Regions from separate parts of the Streptomyces sp. Y7 genome, predicted to be linked through region 3. Evidence: riboswitches for the same ligand, from Rfam matches in the RefSeq annotation. Region 3 holds a riboswitch; each other region holds the start of a gene.

Evidence for each region. Region 3 has a riboswitch for cobalamin ahead of ACGFW6_RS38135 (energy-coupling factor ABC transporter permease). Riboswitches for the same ligand answer to the same signal wherever they lie in the genome.
Region 1: linked by a shared signal. The riboswitch ahead of ACGFW6_RS33535 (cobalamin biosynthesis protein) and the one ahead of ACGFW6_RS38135 (energy-coupling factor ABC transporter permease) in region 3 are both predicted to bind cobalamin.
Region 2: linked by a shared signal. The riboswitch ahead of ACGFW6_RS43730 (prenyltransferase/squalene oxidase repeat-containing protein) and the one ahead of ACGFW6_RS38135 (energy-coupling factor ABC transporter permease) in region 3 are both predicted to bind cobalamin.

What each region holds. Positions count from the first base shown of each region.
Region 1 is NZ_JBIDDQ010000020.1:153-5,975, reverse strand. It holds gene ACGFW6_RS33540 (cobyric acid synthase) at 1-1,237, opposite strand, end outside; gene ACGFW6_RS33535 (cobalamin biosynthesis protein) at 1,234-2,175, opposite strand; cobalamin riboswitch at 2,276-2,418, opposite strand; gene ACGFW6_RS33530 (hypothetical protein) at 2,619-2,840, opposite strand; gene ACGFW6_RS33525 (anion permease) at 2,877-4,109, opposite strand; gene ACGFW6_RS33520 (lysozyme) at 4,263-5,009, opposite strand; partial or broken gene ACGFW6_RS33515 (class II aldolase/adducin family protein) at 5,218-5,823, shown strand, end outside.
Region 2 is NZ_JBIDDQ010000043.1:27,701-33,523, forward strand. It holds gene ACGFW6_RS43720 (energy-coupling factor transporter transmembrane component T) at 1-379, opposite strand, end outside; gene ACGFW6_RS43725 (SCO2322 family protein) at 372-1,037, opposite strand; gene ACGFW6_RS43730 (prenyltransferase/squalene oxidase repeat-containing protein) at 1,034-2,278, opposite strand; cobalamin riboswitch at 2,394-2,525, opposite strand; gene ACGFW6_RS43735 (phosphotransferase) at 2,597-3,262, shown strand; gene ACGFW6_RS43740 (nuclear transport factor 2 family protein) at 3,259-3,735, opposite strand; gene ACGFW6_RS43745 (MBL fold metallo-hydrolase) at 3,789-4,853, opposite strand; gene ACGFW6_RS43750 (aldehyde dehydrogenase) at 5,029-5,823, shown strand, end outside.
Region 3 is NZ_JBIDDQ010000028.1:14,962-20,784, forward strand. It holds gene ACGFW6_RS38110 (APC family permease) at 1-960, opposite strand, end outside; gene ACGFW6_RS38115 (energy-coupling factor ABC transporter ATP-binding protein) at 1,074-1,940, opposite strand; gene ACGFW6_RS38120 (hypothetical protein) at 1,937-2,080, opposite strand; gene cbiQ (cobalt ECF transporter T component CbiQ) at 2,077-2,826, opposite strand; gene ACGFW6_RS38130 (energy-coupling factor ABC transporter substrate-binding protein) at 2,830-3,198, opposite strand; gene ACGFW6_RS38135 (energy-coupling factor ABC transporter permease) at 3,195-3,896, opposite strand; cobalamin riboswitch at 3,926-4,112, opposite strand; gene ACGFW6_RS38140 (M55 family metallopeptidase) at 4,213-5,046, shown strand; gene ACGFW6_RS38145 (M20/M25/M40 family metallo-hydrolase) at 5,039-5,823, shown strand, end outside.

The DNA of each region.
Region 1 (5,823 bases), on a different contig from region 3:
CCAGGAAGGGTTCGCCCCCGGTCACCTCGGCGACCCCGTGATGGATCTCGTACCCCTCGACCCGCTCCCCGAGGGCCTCGCCGACCGGCCGGGTGAGGGTCTTCTCCCGGGCGAACCGCACCCGGACGGGCAGGACGCCGAGCCCCTCGACCCGGCCGCGCCGGCTCTCGACGTCGTCCTCGATGTGCTCGCCGAGGACCTGGAAGCCACCGCAGACGCCGAGGATCGGCCGCCCTTCGGCGGCCCTGCGGACGAGGGCGTCCGCGAGCCCCCGCTCCCGCAGCCACTCCAGTGCCCGGACCGTCCCCCGGGTCCCGGGGACGATGACGAGATCCGCGTCGGCCAGCTCCTCCGGGCGGTCCACGAACCGCACGACGACGCCCGGTTCGGCGGCCAGCGCGTCGACGTCCGTGAAGTTGGACATCAGCGGCACGGCACACACCGCGACCCGCAGCACGTCCTCGCCGACGGGGGAGGAGACCTGGGACTCCCGGACGGCTCCGCGCAGCGACACCCGCAGCCCGTCCTCCTCGTCGATGCCGAGCCCGTGCCGGAAGGGCAGGACGCCGTAGGTGTGCCGCCCGGTGAGGTCGTGCAGCATGTCGAGGCCCGGTTCGAGGAGCGAGACGTCGCCGCGGAACTTGTTGACGAGGAACCCGGCGATCAGCTCCTGGTCCTGACGGGACAGCAGGGCGACGGTCCCGAAGAAGGAGGCGAAGACGCCGCCGCGGTCGATGTCGCCGACGACGAGCACCGGGAGCCCGGCATTGCGGGCGATGCCCATGTTGACGATGTCGGTCCGCCGCAGATTGATCTCGGCCGGAGAGCCGGCCCCCTCACAGATCACCGCGTCATACGTGCCCCGCAACTCGGCGAGGCACTCCAGCACCGTCCCCAGCAACTGCTGCTGCCGTCCGCCGTGGTACCCGCGCGCACTCAGCTCGCCCACCGGCCTGCCCAGCAGCACGACCTGGCTGCTCTGCTCGCCGCCCGGCTTGAGCAGCACGGGGTTCATCAGCGCGGTCGGCTCGACGCGGCACGCCTGGGCCTGCATGGCCTGAGCGCGCCCGATCTCGGCGCCCTCGCGCGTCACGAACGAGTTCAGGGACATGTTCTGCGCCTTGAACGGCGCGACCTTCACCCCCTGCCGCACCAGCCACCGGCAGATCCCGGCGGTGACGACGCTCTTGCCGGCGTCGGAGGTGGTGCCGGCGACAAGAAGGCCACCGCCCGTCATGAGGTACGCCCCTTCGTGATACGGCGCGCGGCGACACACACGCCGAGCGCCAGCCAACCGACGCGCCTGGACAGCCGTACGGCGCGTTCGACGTCGTGGGTGCCCACGGCCCGTCCGTTCCCGTTGAGCACGGGACGGTGCTCGACCCGGCCGCCGTAGGAGAGGGTCCCGCCGAGCCGTACCCCGAGGGCTCCCGCGAACGACGCCTCCACAGGACCGGCGTTGGGGCTCGGGTGCGCGTCGGCGTCGGCACGCCAGGCCCGCACCGCCCCGCGGGGATCGCCGCCGGCGACGGTGGCGAGTACGGCCGTCAGGCGCGCCCCGGGCCAGCCGGCGAGGTCGTCGAGCCGGGCCGAAGCCCAGCCGTAGCGCCGGTACTTGGGTGATTTGTGCCCGACCATCGCGTCGAGCGTGTTCACGGCCCGGAAGCCGAGCAGTCCGGGGACACCGCCGACGGCACCCCACACCAGGGCCCCCACGACCGCGTCGGAGGTGTTCTCGGCGACGGACTCGACGACCGCCCGCGCGATCCCGTCCGCGTCCAGCGCCTGCGGATCCCGCCCGCACAGGTGCGGTAGCCGCGCCCGCGCCGCCTCGACGTCCCCTGCCTCCAGGGCACGTCCGATGGCCCGGGCCTCCCGGGCGAGCGAGGTGCCTCCGACGACGGCCCAGGTGGCGGCGCCGGTCAGCGCGAGCGAGGCGGCCGGGGAGGTACGGACGGCGCGGGCGGCGAGGGCACCCAGCGCCACGGCGCCACCGGCGCACACGACGGTGTGCACCGCGCCGCGTGCGCGGTCGTCGCGCCACAACACCCGTTCCACGGCGGCCGCGGCCCGTCCGAACGCGGCGACCGGATGCCCCCGGCGGGGGTCGCCGAGCAGCAGATCACCGAGGAGCCCGGCGGCGGCGCCGTACGCGAAGACGCGATCGGCTCGCATCGGGGTCAGCCGACCGTGAGGTCAGACGTGGGTCTGGTACTGCGTGTCGATCGGCAGGCGAGCATCGCGTTGTGTCCTCACTCAGGGTGTCCGCGCCCTGGTTCGACGAGACCGACGGCGAGAGTTCCTGGCTCCCGGGGATTGCTACCCCGGTGACAGTGGCGGGACCGCGCCGGATTCTCACCGGCTTCCTCTTCTGCCGTCGTACTTGGCCCCGGCAGTCCACCACGGGGTTCCGAGAGGCGTCAACTTGCCGTTGACCTGCGACGGGAGAGTGTGCGAAGGCCCACACGACGGCGAGGTGCGGGACGGTCGTCCGTCCCGCACCTCGGGTGTTTCGCGTGTGGTGGGTCAGGCCACGAAGGGCCTGTGGGTCAGGCCACGAAGGGCCTGTGGGTCAGGCCACGAAGGGCCTGTGGGTCAGGCCACGAAGGGCCTGTGGGTCAGGCCACGATCAGAGAGATCCCGTAGGCCACGGCGGCCGCGCAGGCCGCGAAGCAGGCGTAGGCGCCGGTGACCGCGAGCGCGGCCGAGTCGCCCTGGGCCACGGCCCGTTCGCGGCGCGACAGACCCGCGACGCCGAGGGTGAACAGGCCCACCAGGGCCACGGTGACCACGAGACTGACGCCGAAGACGGAGCCGAGAGCCGCCCAGTCGATCTTCATGCTTCTACTTTCCTGTTAGCCGGGTTGCGGGGCGGGTCAGACGGTGGCCTGCGAGGGCGCGGGCTCGGAGGACGGGGCCGGGATCGTGGCCGTGAGGTCCTCGGCCGGCGTGCCCGCCGGGGGCGGGGTCACGGCGGCCATGGCGGTGGTGACCACGCCGGGCGCCTCGTCGGTCGCGTTGACGTTCGTGTGGTCGACGACCTCGCGGCGGGAGATCTTCCAGATCGCGGCGCTGGAGCCGACCAGGAAGACGGCGACCACGGCCGTGCCCCAGGTGCCGAAGCCCGTCACGTACTCGGCGAGCGCGCCGACCAGGGCGGCGGCCGGCAGGGTCAGGCCCCAGGCGACGAACATGCGGGTGGCCGTCGACCAGCGGACGACGCCGCCCTTGCGGCCGAGGCCGGCACCCATCACCGAGCCGGAGACGGAGTGCGTGGTGGAGAGGGAGAAGCCGAGGTGGGAGGAGGCCAGGATGACGGTGGCCGCGCTGGTCTGGGCGGCGAAGCCCTGCTGCGGCTGAAGGTCGGTCAGGCCCTTGCCCATGGTGCGGATGATGCGCCAGCCGCCGAGGTAGGTGCCGAGCGCGATGGCCAGGCCCGCGGAGAGGATGACCCACATGGGCGGGTCGGAGTCGGGGGCGACGGCACCGCCGGCGACCAGGGCGAGGGTGATGATGCCCATGGTCTTCTGCGCGTCGTTGGTGCCGTGGGCGAGGGAGACCAGGCCGGCGGAGGCGATCTGGCCGGTGCGGTAGCCCTTGGCGGCGGCCTTGCCGTCGGCCTTCTTGCCGAGGGTGTAGGTCAGGCGGGTGGCCAGCAGCGCGGCGATGCCCGCGACCAGCGGGGCGGCGATCGCCGGGATCAGCACCTTGGTGACGAGCGCGTCGCCGTGGACGGCGCCGACGCCGGCGGAGGCGATGGTCGCGCCGATCAGACCGCCCATCAGGGCGTGCGAGGAACTGCTGGGCAGGCCCACCAGCCACGTGAGCAGGTTCCAGAGGATCGCGCCGACCAACGCGGCGAAGATGACCTCGGGGCGGATGCCGGTCTCGTCGACGAGACCTTTGGAGATCGTGTTGGCGACCTCCACGGAGAGGAAGGCGCCGACAAGGTTCAGCACGGCGGACATGGCCACCGCGACCTTGGGCTTGAGCGCACCGGTCGAGATGGTGGTGGCCATCGCGTTGGCGGTGTCGTGGAAACCGTTCGTGAAATCGAACGCGAGTGCGGTTACCACCACAATCGCGAGGATCAGCGAGAAGTTTTCCATTTACCCAGGCAATCGTTCGAGGTCATTGGCTGGATGAACGTAGGTAACCTGGGTGAACGAGAGATGAACTGGGGTGGGCCGCATGGTGTCCGGGAAGGCCGGATGAGGCAACCTCGGTCCGGCCGGTCGCCTCGCGGCCCGGGCGCCGCCGGGCTAGTAGCCCCGGGCGAACTTCCTCAGCTGGGTCATGGACCCGTTGAAGAGATTTTGGTCACCCGGCAGGCTGCCGGCGTTGTCGTACTGCCAGAAGGTCCAGAACTGCCATCCGCCCGGCATCGAACCGGCCGTCGAGGAGTTGTAGCGGGCTATCCACAGGGCGTGGTTCGAGGCGAAGGCGCGGCTGGTGCCGGTGCAGGTGTTCCACCAGTGGGTCGTGGTGTAGATCACCGGACGGCGGCCGGTCAGCCGCTTCACCTCGTTGCTGAAGGACTGGATCCAGTTGACCATCTTCGCCTTGCTCAGCCCGTAGCACTTCTGCCTGCCGTACGGGTTGTACTCGATGTCCAGGGCGGGCGGCAGAGTCCAGCCGTCCGACCGCCAGGCGCCGCCGTTGCGGACGAAGAACGCGGCCTGCGTCCTGCCCGACGACTTGTTCGGCAGCGCGAAGTGGTAGGCGCCGCGGACCAGGCCCGCGCTGCGTGAGCCGTTGTACTGCTGGCTGAAGTACGGGTTGCGGTAGGTGTGGGACTCGGTCGCCTTGACGTAGACGAACCTGGCGCCCTTCGCCTTCGAGTTCTGCCAGTCGACGTTCTTCTGGTGGGAAGAGACGTCGTGCCCCTTGGGCTTGCTCGCGGCCGCCGCCGGGATCTCGGCGAGGGCGGTTCCGCTGAGGGTGAGGGCCGCCACGGATATCGCCATGAGGCGGGAGCGGTGACGGGACGGTTTGTGATCACGGGCCATATTTCCCCCCGGAATGGCGACGTGTGCGACAAATCTCCCAGAGGCTACTGGAAGATCGTTGAAAGTCGATCGATCTCAGGCCAAGACGGGGGCGGGGGTGGTGTATCGCCGTGTGCGCCCTGCCGGAGGCCGGGGTTCCCCCTTAAAGTGCGCCGGTTCGGCGGCGACTTGACGCCGTGTCGACGGGGTGGCTGGCAGGATCGGCCGCATGGTCGAGGAGCGGCGGGATCAGCGGGACGGGCGGGGTGCGCGGGCTGCGCGGGAAGGCGCACAGGGAGTGGGGGAGGCGTGGGGCAGGAGTGTGCGCCCTGAGGAGGCGGAGGCGTGGGAGGACCTTGTCGCGACGGCGCGGCGGACGGTCTCCGAAGGGCTCGTCGTCGGTACGTCGGGCAATGTCTCGGTGCGGGTCGGGGAGACGGTGCTGGTCACGCCGTCGGGGGTGCCCTACGACCGGCTGTCGCCGGAGGATGTGACGGGGGTCGACCTGGAGGGGAACCGGGTGCTGGGGGCGTTGGTGCCGACCAGTGAGCTGCCGATGCATCTGGCGATCTACCGCGCCACGGACGCGGGTGCCGTCGTCCACACGCATGCGGTCCATGCGACGGCGGTCTCGACGCTGGTGCCGGAGCTTCCGCTGATCCACTACATGGCCGCCGCCCTGGGGGGTCCGGTGCGGGTCGCCCCATATGCGACGTATGGCACCGCGGAGTTGGCCGAGAACATGCTGCAGGCGCTGGGCGGCCGGACCGCCTGCCTGCTGCAGAACCACGGCACGATCGCCTTCGGCGCGACGCTGGACCAGGCGTACGACCGC
Region 2 (5,823 bases), on a different contig from region 3:
CGTGCGTGCCGGGGAGCGGGGAGCCGAGGACCACGGCGAAGACCAGCCGGATCAGCAGGACGGCCAGGGCGAGCTTGAAGAAGACGGCGTAGGAACGGGCCCAGGGGGCGTTGGGGCGGCAGGTCGCGACGACGTAGGCGGAGGTCGCGATGAGGAGGGCGAGGAGAAGGGGGTTGGTGGTGCGGGTGGCGGCGGTGCCGAGGGCGAGGGCCCACAGCCACCAGGCGCCCGGGTGGAGGGAAGGGGTGGCGGCGCCGCGACGGGGCGCCGTCGCGGGGAACCGGGCGGCCCGCGACGGCGGGGCCGCGGACGGCCGACGGCCCGTCCCGGCCCCGAGGCTCAGCCGCGCATCGCCCTGGCCGAAGGAGCGCTCAGGCATCCCTGCGCCGCCGTGCCTGCCAGACCGCCGCCGCCCCCAGCACCACCACCACGGCGATGCCCGCGACCGGGCCCAGCGAGAGCCCGCCGTCCGAGTCGTCCTCGGCGGCGGTGGCCGTCCGCCCGGTCGGCGCCGGCTCACCGGTCTTCCCGCCGTCGCCCGCCACCTGGTCCCCGCAGCCCTTCCGCGGATACCCGGTGATCGCGCACAGCAGTGCGTTGGTGTCGTAGCGCAGGGGTTTGGCGACGGCCGCCAGGGCGTCCGCGGTCGTCGCGTCGGGCGCGACCCGGGCACAGGCCGTACGGCGGGCGGGGGGCGTCTCGCCCGAGGGGGCGTCGGCCGCCGTACCGAAGTCGATGACCAGGGCGACCCGCTTGCTGCCGTCCTCGGCGGGCGTCCTGGCGCAGATCACCGCGAACTCGGCCGCGCCCCTGGGCTGTGTCGCGTCCTTGGAGTCCTCGCTCACCGCGAACCGGAAACCCTGGACGTCGCCGTCGGACGGACGGGCGAGGGAGGGGCCCTGGGTGGCGTAGATCCAGGTGCCGCCCTGGCGCTCCCAGAACGACCAGTAGCGATAGCCGGCCGCGTGGGCGCCCTGAGCCGCGCCGGTCAGCAGGACCAGCGCGGCCAGGAGCGGGGCGAGCACGCGACGGATCACGCCTGCGGGCCCTTCTTGCGCCCGCTCAGCAGGAAGCCGATGCCGATGCCGACGACGAGGAAGATGCCGACGTACCACCAGACACCGAAGGGACTGTCGTCCTTCTTCGCGTCCTTCTTCTCGGCCTCGTCCGTGGCCTTGGTCGCGGCCTGCGGTGCGGGACCCGTGGCGTTGAGCTGCTCGACCAGGTCGGCGCCGCCGAAGTCGCGGGGGTCGGTGCCGGTGGCGTGGGCGGCGAGGATGAGCTGGGCGTAGGCGGCGGGGCCGCTCTGCTCCGCCCACTTCGCGGAGTTCTGCTCCAGCCAGCGCAGCGGCTTCGCGGCGGCGTCGGCACCGGAGAGGGCGGCCAGCGCGACGACCGCGTCGGCGGTGTTGCCGTAGTCGGGCTGGTCCTCGGCGCCGGGGAGGGTGGACGTGAGGTGGCCGTTTTTGGCGAGGGCGTCGGTGAGGTGGGCGGCGCCGTTGACGGCGGCCTGCTGCGAGGCGGGGAGGCCCTCGCTGACGCATCGAGTGGCCGGCGCGTCCTTGCCGGGGCTCACGACGAGGCCCTTGCCGAGCGAGCCGAGGACGCCGGCCGCGGTGGCGTCGGCGTTGGCGAGCAGCTTGCCCTTCTTGTCGGGCTGGAAGGCGAAGGCGCCGCCGTCGTCGTCCTTGCAGGGCAGGGCGAGCTTGTTGAGCGCGTCGTAGGCCGTCTTACCGTCCTTGCGGACGTCCGCCGGCTTCTCACCGGCGGCGACGAGCGCACCGATCACCACGGACGTGGAGTTGGTGTCGCTGGCCCCGCCCGGCATGTATCCCCAGCCGCCGTCCTTGTTCTGGACGGACTTCAGCCAGGTCACGGCCTTGGCGGTGGCGGCGTCGTGTCCACCGAGGGCGGCCAGCGCCTGGACCGCGGCAGCGGTGTTGTTGGTGTCGACGGGGGTTTTGGCCTCGCAGTCCGCGGTGGCGGCGTCGGCACGGTAGGGCGCGAAGGCCCCGTTGGCGCACTGCTGCCCCACCAGCCACTCCACGGCCCCCTTGGCCGGCTTCACCCCGGCGGTGTCCTGGGCGAGCAGCGCGAGGGACTGCCGCCAGACGCCGTCGTAGGTGGGGTCGGTGGTGCCGTACAGCTCGGCGGGGTACTGCGGCTTCGGCGAGGCGGAGGGGGAGGGCGACGCGGAGGAGTCGGCGGCTATGGCCGGCGCGGCGGCGCCGATCACGACGGCGGCGGCCAGGACCGCGGCGCTGCGGCGGACGTACATGATCGGCGGGTGCCCTTCCCTCAGAGGAACCGGGCAGCACAGGGGAGACCCCGGCGGCTCGGCTCCGTATACCTCGACGGTGCCGCACTCCGGCCGACTGCCGGGGCACGTGAGCCGGTCACTTCCCGTACACGGCGATCCGGCTCACCGGCCTTCGACGACGACCGGTTCACGGTTGCGGGTCAGCGCCGGATTTGCACCGGCTTTCCCATGTACGGGGGTGATGACGACGGCGACACTCTACCCGCCCGTAACCCGGCCCCTCGGGGCCGCCCGTGCGACCGGTACCTTCGGCCCGTGACGGAGGGGGCAGAGGCGATGCGGGGACCGGTGGGACGGCTGCTCGGGACGGGGCGGACCGCCGACGTGTACGAGATCGACGGGGCGTGGGTACTGCGCCGCGACCGGGAGGGGTGGGGGGACGCGCTCGCCGAGGGGGCGGTGATGGCGCATGTCCTCGCCCACGGCTTCCCGGCGCCCCGCGTCCGCCTCGCCGACTCCTCGAGGACCGACCTCGTGATGCAGCGGCTGCCCGGGCCGACGATGCTGGAGGCGCTGAGTGCCGGGGCCATGAACGCGGACGAGGCGGGCGGCACCCTGGCCCGGCTGCTGCGGCAGCTGCACGGAGTCCCCGCGCGCCGGCCCGGGGCCTGTGTCCTGCACCTGGACCTCCACCCCGACAACGTCATCCTCACCCCCGACGGCCCCTACGTCATCGACTGGAACAACACCGAGGAGGGCGACGCCGGTCTCGACTGGGGCACCTCCGCCGTGATCCTCGCCCAGGTCGCGGTCGGCGACGAACCCATCGCCGAGCCCGCCCGCGCCATCCTTACGGCCCTCCTCGCCGACCCGTCCCACCTCACACACGACGGCATCACGGAGGCGCTGCGACGACGGGCCGCCAACCCGACGATGTCGCAGAGCGAGGTCGAACTCCTCGGCGACGCCGAAGCGTTGATCCGCGCCTTCATGCGTGACTAGGCGCCGGTCCTCGGGGTCGGTCCGCCGAAGGGCAGATGGAGGGTCCTGGCGGTGAGCAGCCAGGTGCCGTCCGACGTGCGGTGGAAGGCGTCCTGGTAGTGGCCGACCTGGACCGGAGGGCCGGGCGGGACGATGCCGCCCGTGTAGCCGTCGACGCGGTACGTCGTGAAGTACGAGGTCGCCTGCGCGGTGTCCGCGGACGTGACCGTCACCAGGATGTTGGCCATCACGCGGCGCGAGAGCCGGTCGGCGGGACGGGAGCCGAAGTACTCACGAAGAGCCTCCCGCCCCTTGACCGACCGGTCGCCGGCCGGCCATGCCCAGACACCGTCCTCGGTGAACAACTCGGCGACGGAGGCCGGTTCGCCGAGGTCGAGGCGGTGCACGAACTCGATGACTACGCGCTCGCAGGCGCGCTCGGCGAGGAGACGGTCCAAGGGGGGCGGCGGGGGCGGAGGCTCAGCGCGGTTCATGGCGTTCATGGTGCCCTGAACCCCTGTTGCGGGCGTGGCCGCCCTGGTCGGCTTCACACCGCCACATAAGCCACCGGCCCACTGCCCGCCACCGCCTCCGCTCTCCCCAGCTTCACCAGCCGCCTCAGATGGGCCTCCGCCTCCGCTATCGCGATGTTTCTGGAGCCGTACGGGATCTGGGACCAGGGGCGGTTCCACTCCATGCGTTCGGCGAGTTGCCAGGGGGTGAGGGGGGTGGCGAGGAGGGTGAGGAGGTCGGTGAGGCGGTCCTCGTGGTGGGTCAGCAGCTGGCGGACGCGGGCCGGCGCGTCGGTGAAGGTGTGCTGGTGGGCCGGGAGGACCTCGGCGGGGGCGAGGGCGGCGACGCGTTCCAGGGAGGCCAGGTAGTCGCCCAGCGGGTCCGTGACCTCCCCCACGCCCGCATACGCTCGCGCGGGGGCACCCCCACTGTCGTCGGGGTCCTCGTACAGGCCGATGTGCGGGGTGATGCCGGGGAGCAGGTGGTCGCCGGAGAACAGGCGGCCGTGGCCCGGGAGGCGCGTCGGGTGGTCCTCCTCCAGGTGCAGGCAGACATGGCCGGGCGTGTGGCCCGGTGTCCAGATCGCGCGCAGGCGGCGGCCGGGGAGGTCGAGGAGTTCGCCGGGGACGATCTCGCGGTCGGGGTCGGCCGGGGTGAAGCCGGGCAGGGTGCCGGGGCGGCGCGCCGTGCGCAGGGGCGCGACGTGGGCCTCGGGGGCGCCGGCCGCCGTGAGTTTGGCGGCCATGTAGGTGAACCAGCGGTCGGGGCGGGTCGTGCGGGTGCGCCGTACGATCGCCGCGTCCGCCGCGTGCATCGCGATCCAGGCCCCCGACGCCTCGCGCACCCTGCCCGACAGGCCGTGGTGGTCGGGATGGTGATGGGTGATCACCACGCCGTGGATCTCACCGGGCGCCGTGCCGCACGCCGCGAGGCCCTCGGCGAGCGTGTCCCAGGACGTCGGGTCGTCCCAGCCGGTGTCGACGAGCACCGGGCCCCGGTCGGTGTCGACGACGTACACCAGGGTGTGGCCGAGAGGGTTGTCGGGGATGGGGACCTCGATGGATCGGACACCGCCGCCGTGGTCGTACATCTGCGTCATGGGTTCCCCAATCGCCGCGACACGTTCCGGCCGACCGGATCACTATAACTAGAACAGGTTCCGATGGGAGCCCGAGTCATCTACGTGTGCTCCGTGGACTACTTCGGACGGAACTGGTATCAGTGCGGTAGATCTGATGGATCGTCAGAGTCACGCTCCGGGGAGGCAGTCGGCCATGACCGAGCTCGTGGAACACGGACAGCTGTTCATCGGCGGGGAGTTGACCGACCCCCTCGGCAAGGACGTCATCGAGGTCGTCTCGCCGCACACCGAAGAGGTCATCGGACGCGTCCCGCACGCCTCGCCGGCCGACGTCGACCGGGCCGTCGCCGTGGCGCGCAAGGCGTTCGACGAGGGGCCCTGGCCGCGCATGAGCCTCGACGAGCGGATCGAGGTCGTCACCCGTATCAAGGACGGGATCGCGGTGCGGCACGAGGAGATCGCCCGCGTGATCTCCTCCGAGAACGGCTCCCCCTACTCCTGGAGCGTCCTCGCCCAGGCCCTCGGCGCGATGATGGTGTGGGACGCGGCGATCACGGTCGCGCGGAACTTCACCTACGAGGAGACCCGCGACGGCGTCCTCGGCAGGATCCTCGTACGGCGTGAGCCGGTCGGGGTCGTCGCCGCCGTGGTCCCCTGGAACGTCCCGCAGTTCGTCGCCGCCGCCAAGCTCGCGCCCGCACTGCTCACCGGCTGCACGGTCGTCCTCAAGCCGTCGCCCGAGTCGCCGCTCGACGCCTATCTCCTCGCCGAGATCGCGAAGGACGCCGGGCTGCCGGAGGGCGTGCTCTCGATCCTGCCGGCGGACCGTGAGGTCAGCGAGTACCTCGTCGGGCATCCGTCGGTCGACAAGGTCTCCTTCACCGGCTCCGTGGCCGCCGGCAAGCGCGTCATGGAGGTCGCCGCCCGCAATCTCACCCGCGTCACCCTGGAGTTGGGCGGCAAGTCGGCGGCCGTGGTCCTGCCGGAC
Region 3 (5,823 bases):
CGGGATGATCGTCGTCTGCGTCGACGCGAGGCCGGACGTCGACACCGCCAGCAGCACGACCCAGTCCCAGGTCCCCATCGCCTCGTCCGCGAGCAGGGCGAAGATGAACTCCTCCTCCGAGGCGTTCTCGGCCAGGTACGCCGGTCCGGCGTAGGCCACCACCGCGTAGGCGACCGACACGTACGTCACCAGCAGGATGACCGTCGACCAGACACCCGCCCTGCCGGGGGCGGTGGCGGAGTTCTCGACCTCCTCGGTGAGGTTGACCGCCGACTCCCAGCCCCAGTAGATGAACACGCCCAGCAGCAGACCCGCCGTCAGCTCGGCGCCGCCGGCCCCGAAGGGATTGAGCCAACTGAACGCCGGATCGACGGAGTCGAGCGAACCGGTGTCGGCGTAGACCCGGTAGATCGCCACCACCGCGAACGCGAGCAGACAGGCGACCTGCGCCAGGATGAGGGCGTTCTGCACCCTGGCCGACACCTCCGTGCCGATCACGCACAGGGCCGTCATGACCAGGATGACCAGCACCGTCAGCGTCTGGCGCACGAACTCGTTCTCGACCCAGCTGTCGAGGCCGAAGGCCATGAGTGCGAACGTCACCGCGACGTCCGCCAGCGAGCCGACCACCAGGACGCCGGTCATCGTGATGGCCCAGCCGCCGAGCCAGCCCGCCCACGGACCCATCGCCCGGGTGACCCAGGAGAAGGTCGTCCCGCAGTCCTGGTCCACCCGGTTGAGGTAGTAGAACGCCGACGCGATCAGCAGCATCGGCACGAACGACGCGAGCATGACGCCGGGGGCGTAGACACCCACGAGGGCCACGACCGGTCCGATGGCCGCGGCCAGCGAGTACGCGGGCGAGGTGGCGTTGAGCCCGATGACGAGGGCGTCGACGAACCCGATCGCGTTGGCCTTCAGCCCTTCGGGCGGGCGGGTGTCCTCGGTGGCCTCGGCCATGCTGCCTCACTTCGGTCGTGCGTGACCTCATGAAACAGGCAACCGCGCGGTCCCCCGGGCCTTTGGTGTCCGCCGGCGGGATGTATCACCCGTGTGCCCAACGCACGGGTGTCTCAGCCGTCGGCCGGAATCGTCGGGGTGGTGGGTGCCGCCGCCAGGGCGGCCAGCTCGTCCGCGTCGCGCGGACCCGGCGCCGAGTCGTCCAGCAGGCCGTGCGCGCGCAGCAGTCGGGCCGCCGCGACGCCCCACGGCAGCCGCAGCCCGGCCTCCCGCAGGAGTTCGGTGCGGGCCAGCATGGTGGCCGCGGGTCCGGTGCGGACACCGGACGGGGTGAGCAGCGCCGCGTCGTCGGCCCAGCGCAGTGCGAGATCGACGTCGTGCGTGGCCATGACGACCGTGGTGCCGTTCGCCCGCAGCCCGCCGAGGGTGGTGAGCAGGCGCTCCTGGCCGTCGGGGTCGAGCCCGGCGGTGGGCTCGTCGAGGATCAGCACGCGGGGCCGCATCGCGACGGCCCCGGCAATGGCCGTGCGCTTGCGCTGCCCGTACGACAGCAGATGCGTGGGCCGGTCCGCCAGCCGGGCGATGTCCAGCGCGGCCAGCGCCTCGTCGACCCGCGCCCGCACCTCGACGTCCGGCAGACCGAGGTTGAGCGGGCCGAAGGACACGTCCTGCGCGACGGACGCGGCGAACAGCTGGTCGTCGGGGTCCTGCACCACCAGTTGCACGGTCGTCCGCAGCCGGGTCAGCCCCTTGCGGTCGTAGGAGACCGGCGTCCCCTCGACCGACAACCGGCCCTCGTGCGGCCTGAGTCCGCCGCTGAGCAGCCGCATCAGCGTGGTCTTGCCGCTGCCGTTACGGCCCAGCAGTGCCAGCGCCCGCCCTTCGCGGACGTCGAAGTCGAGGCCGCTGAGCACGACGGGGCCGTCCTCGTAGGCGTAGGCGGCGCCCCGCAGGGCGACCAGCGCGGTGGGCTCGCTCATGGCAGGGCCCTTTCCGGTGCGGGGGTGGGGGTGGCCTGCGTCGTGAGTGGGGAGTGGCCCCCGGCCATGAGCGCGCCGGCGCCGGCCCGGCAGGTGTCGGCGGCGCCCCGCAGGGCGACCGGCGCGGTGGGCTCGCTCATGGCAGGGCCCTTTCCAGTACGAGGGTGAGGGCGGCCAGCGCTGCGAGCAGAGCGCAACTCGCGGCCGTGAAACGGACGGAGACCTTCGCCTCGGGTACCAGGACGCGCAGGGTTCCGTCGTAGCCGCGCCCGGCGAGCCCGGCCTGGAGCCGCGTGGCGCGGTCGAAGGACCGCACGAACGCGGTCGCGCCGAGCCCGGCCAGCGAACGCCAGGTCGCGGCCCGGGTGGTGTGCCCGAGCCGCGCGGCCTGCGCGTCCCGCACCCGGCGCATCGAGTCCAGCAGCAGGAAGCTCATGCGGTACGTCACCAGCGCGACGTCCACGACGGGCGCGGGCACCCCGGCCTTCACCAGCCGCGGCAGCAGGTCCGACATCGGTGTGGTGAACGCGAACAGCAGCACCCCGAGCGAGGCCGCCGAGGTGCGCAGCAGCAATTCACCGGCGCGCAGCGGCCCGTCGGCGGCGAGGGACACCAAGCCCTGCCCGCCGCCGACCTGGACCAGCAGCGTGGCCGCGCCGGTCACACAGAAGCCGAGCGGCACGCGATACGCCCGCCACAGCCGCCGCCCGGGCACACCTGCCGGACCCAGCAGCACGGTCAGCGCGGTGAGAAGGACCAGCGCGGCACCCGGCCAGGGCGGCAGGGAGATCGCGAGCACGGTGAGACCGAGCCCGAGCACGGCCTTGTCCACGGGATGACGGCGGCGCCAGCGACTGCTGTGCGCCGCCGCGTCGATCGGCAGCACGTGTCAGACCCTGTCGGCCTTCGACTCCTCGGCGGCACCGGCCGCCGCCTCCTCGCCGACCCGCTCCAGTGCCCGCTGCTCGCCCTGCCTCCGCCCGCGGTGCAGCCCGAAGTAGTACGCGAGGACACCCGCGCCGAGCGCCGCTTGGAGGGAGAACAGGGCCGACTCGATCTCACCCGAGGGCGGCTCGTACAGCGGCGAGAACCACGGCTCGTAGTCCGGCTCGATCTCGGTGATCGCCGACTCCGCCTCGCCGTCGGCGCCGGTGAACGGCTCCTCCTTGTGGTCGCCCAGGCCGAGCGCCAGCGGCAGCACGGCGAGCGCGGCCACCACGAGCAGCAGCAGGACGTTGATCTTCGTGTTCCTGCTCACCGGGCCACCGCCTCCGTCTCGCTCTGGGACTGCTTCTTGGCGAGGAGCACACCCAGCCGGGTCAGTTCTCCCTTGCTGGACTGCACCAGCAGCCGCATCACGAGCACGGTCAGCAGGCCCTCGCTCACCGCCAGCGGGATCTGCGTGATGGCGAAGATGGAGCCGAACTTGCCGAGCGCGCCCACGAATCCACTGCCCGGGTCGGGGAACGCCAGCGCCAGCTGGACACTCGTCACGCAGTAGGTGGACAGGTCCGCGACGAACGCGCCGAAGAAGACGGCGACCATCAGCGGCACGTCGTAGCGCCGCAGCAGCCGGTAGATCGCGTAGCCGGCCCAGGGCCCGACGATCGCCATCGAGAACACGTTCGCGCCGAGCGTGGTCAGACCGCCGTGCGCGAGCAGCAGCGCCTGGAACAGCAGGGTGATGGTGCCCAGGACCGCCATGATCGGTGGCCGGAACAGGATGGCGCCCAGGCCCGTGCCGGTGGGATGCGAACAGCTGCCGGTCACCGACGGCAGCTTCAGCGCGGACAGGACGAAGGTGAAGGCTCCGGAGGCGCCGAGCAGCAGTGTGCTCTCGGGATGCTCCCTGACCTCACGGGTGAGTGACCGTACTCCGTGTACGACGAACGGCGCGGACGCGACGCCCCAGGCGACCGCGTGCGCCGGGGGCAGAAAACCCTCGGCTATGTGCATGGCTCAGCAGACCCTCTCCAGCACCTCGTGGATGGTTGACGTGCCTTGGCCGGTCTCCTGGCTGACGGGTGACACCGCCCGTGCTCCGCCTTCCCGGGTCCCGAAGGACCCAGTGGCCGCCCGTGAGGGCCGGAGCCGGACTTCCCGATTCACAGTGGCGAGGGCCGCACCGGCATCACACCGGATTTCCCGTTCACCAAGGCGTGGTGACAGTAGTGCCCGCGGCGGGTGGCTGACAAGTACACCCCAAAGGTGTGAAAGTGGCGTTCGTCCGCTTCGTGGCGGGTTCCCTCCCGGGCGCGTAACGTGATCGGGCATGAAGATCCTCATCAGCGCCGACATGGAGGGCGCCACCGGCGTCACCTGGCCCGGAGACGTGCTTCCCGGCACTCCGCAGTGGGAGCGGTGCCGGAAGATGTTCACCTCGGACGTCGACGCCGCCGTGCTGGGATTCTTCGACGGCGGAGCCGACGCCGTCGTCATCAATGAGGCGCACTGGTCCATGCGCAATGTGCTGCTCGAACAGCTCGACGAGCGCGCACAGATGCTCACCGGCCGACACAAGGCGCTCTCCATGGTCGAGGGCGTGCAGCACGGCGACATCGACGGCCTCGCCTTCGTCGGCTACCACACGGGCGCCGGCATGGAGGGGGTCTTCGCGCACACCTACCTCCCCAACTCCATCACCGGGGTGTGGCTGAACGACGTACGGGCCAGCGAGGGTCTGCTGAACGCGCACGTCGCCGCCGAGTACGGTGTACCGGTGGTGCTCGTCACCGGGGACGACCTGGCCTGCGAGGACGCGCTCGGCTACGCGCCCGAGGCGCTGAAGGTCGCCGTCAAGGACCATGTCTCGCGGTACGCCGCCGTGTGCCGTACGCCGGCCGCCACCGCCGCCGAGATCCGTGCCGCGGCCACCCGGGCGGCCGGGCTGGCGGTCCGTCACGAGCCGGTGCGCGGGGGGCCGTTCACCATCGCGGTCGAGTTCGACGCCGAGCACCTCGCGATGGCGGTCACCGTCGTTCCCGGCGTCGAACGTATCGGCGAGCGCAAGGTGGCGTACACCAGCGAGCGGATGTACGAGGGAATCCGTACCTTCAAGGCGGTCACCACGATCGCCTCGGCCTCGGTGGAGGAGCAGTATGGCTGACGGGCAGGCACGGGACGAAGTCGTCACGTTCACCTCCGACCTCATCCGCATCGACACGACCAACCGCGGCGGCGGCGACTGCCGGGAGCGACCGGCCGCCGAGTACGCCGCCGCGCGGCTCTCCGAGGCGGGTCTGGACCCCGTCCTGCTGGAGCGCACCGAAGGCCGTACGAACGTCGTCGCCCGCATCGAGGGCACCGACCCGGCGGCGGACGCGCTCCTCGTGCACGGTCACCTGGACGTGGTGCCCGCGCAGGCCGACGAGTGGAGTGTGCACCCCTTCTCCGGGGAGATCCGCGACGGCGTCGTGTGGGGCCGGGGCGCGGTCGACATGAAGAACATGGACGCGATGATCCTCGCCGTCGTGCGGTCCTGGGCCCGCGAGGGCGTACGGCCCCGCCGGGACGTCGTGATCGCCTTCACCGCCGACGAGGAGGCCAGCGCCGAGGACGGCTCCGGGTTTCTCGCCGACCGCCACGCCGGGCTGTTCGAGGGCTGCACCGAGGGCATCGGCGAGTCCGGGGCGTTCACCGTCCACGACGGCAACGGCCGGCAGCTCTACCCCCTCGCCGCCGGCGAGCGCGGCACCGGCTGGGTCAGGCTCACCGCCCGCGGGCGCGCCGCGCACGGCTCGCGGCCCAACCGGGAGAACGCCGTCACCCGCCTCGCCGCGGCCGTCACCCGTATCGGCGCCCACGAGTGGCCGCTCCGGCTCACCCCGACGGTGCGCGCCGCCCTCACCGAACTCGCCGCGCTGTACGGCCTCGACGCCGACCT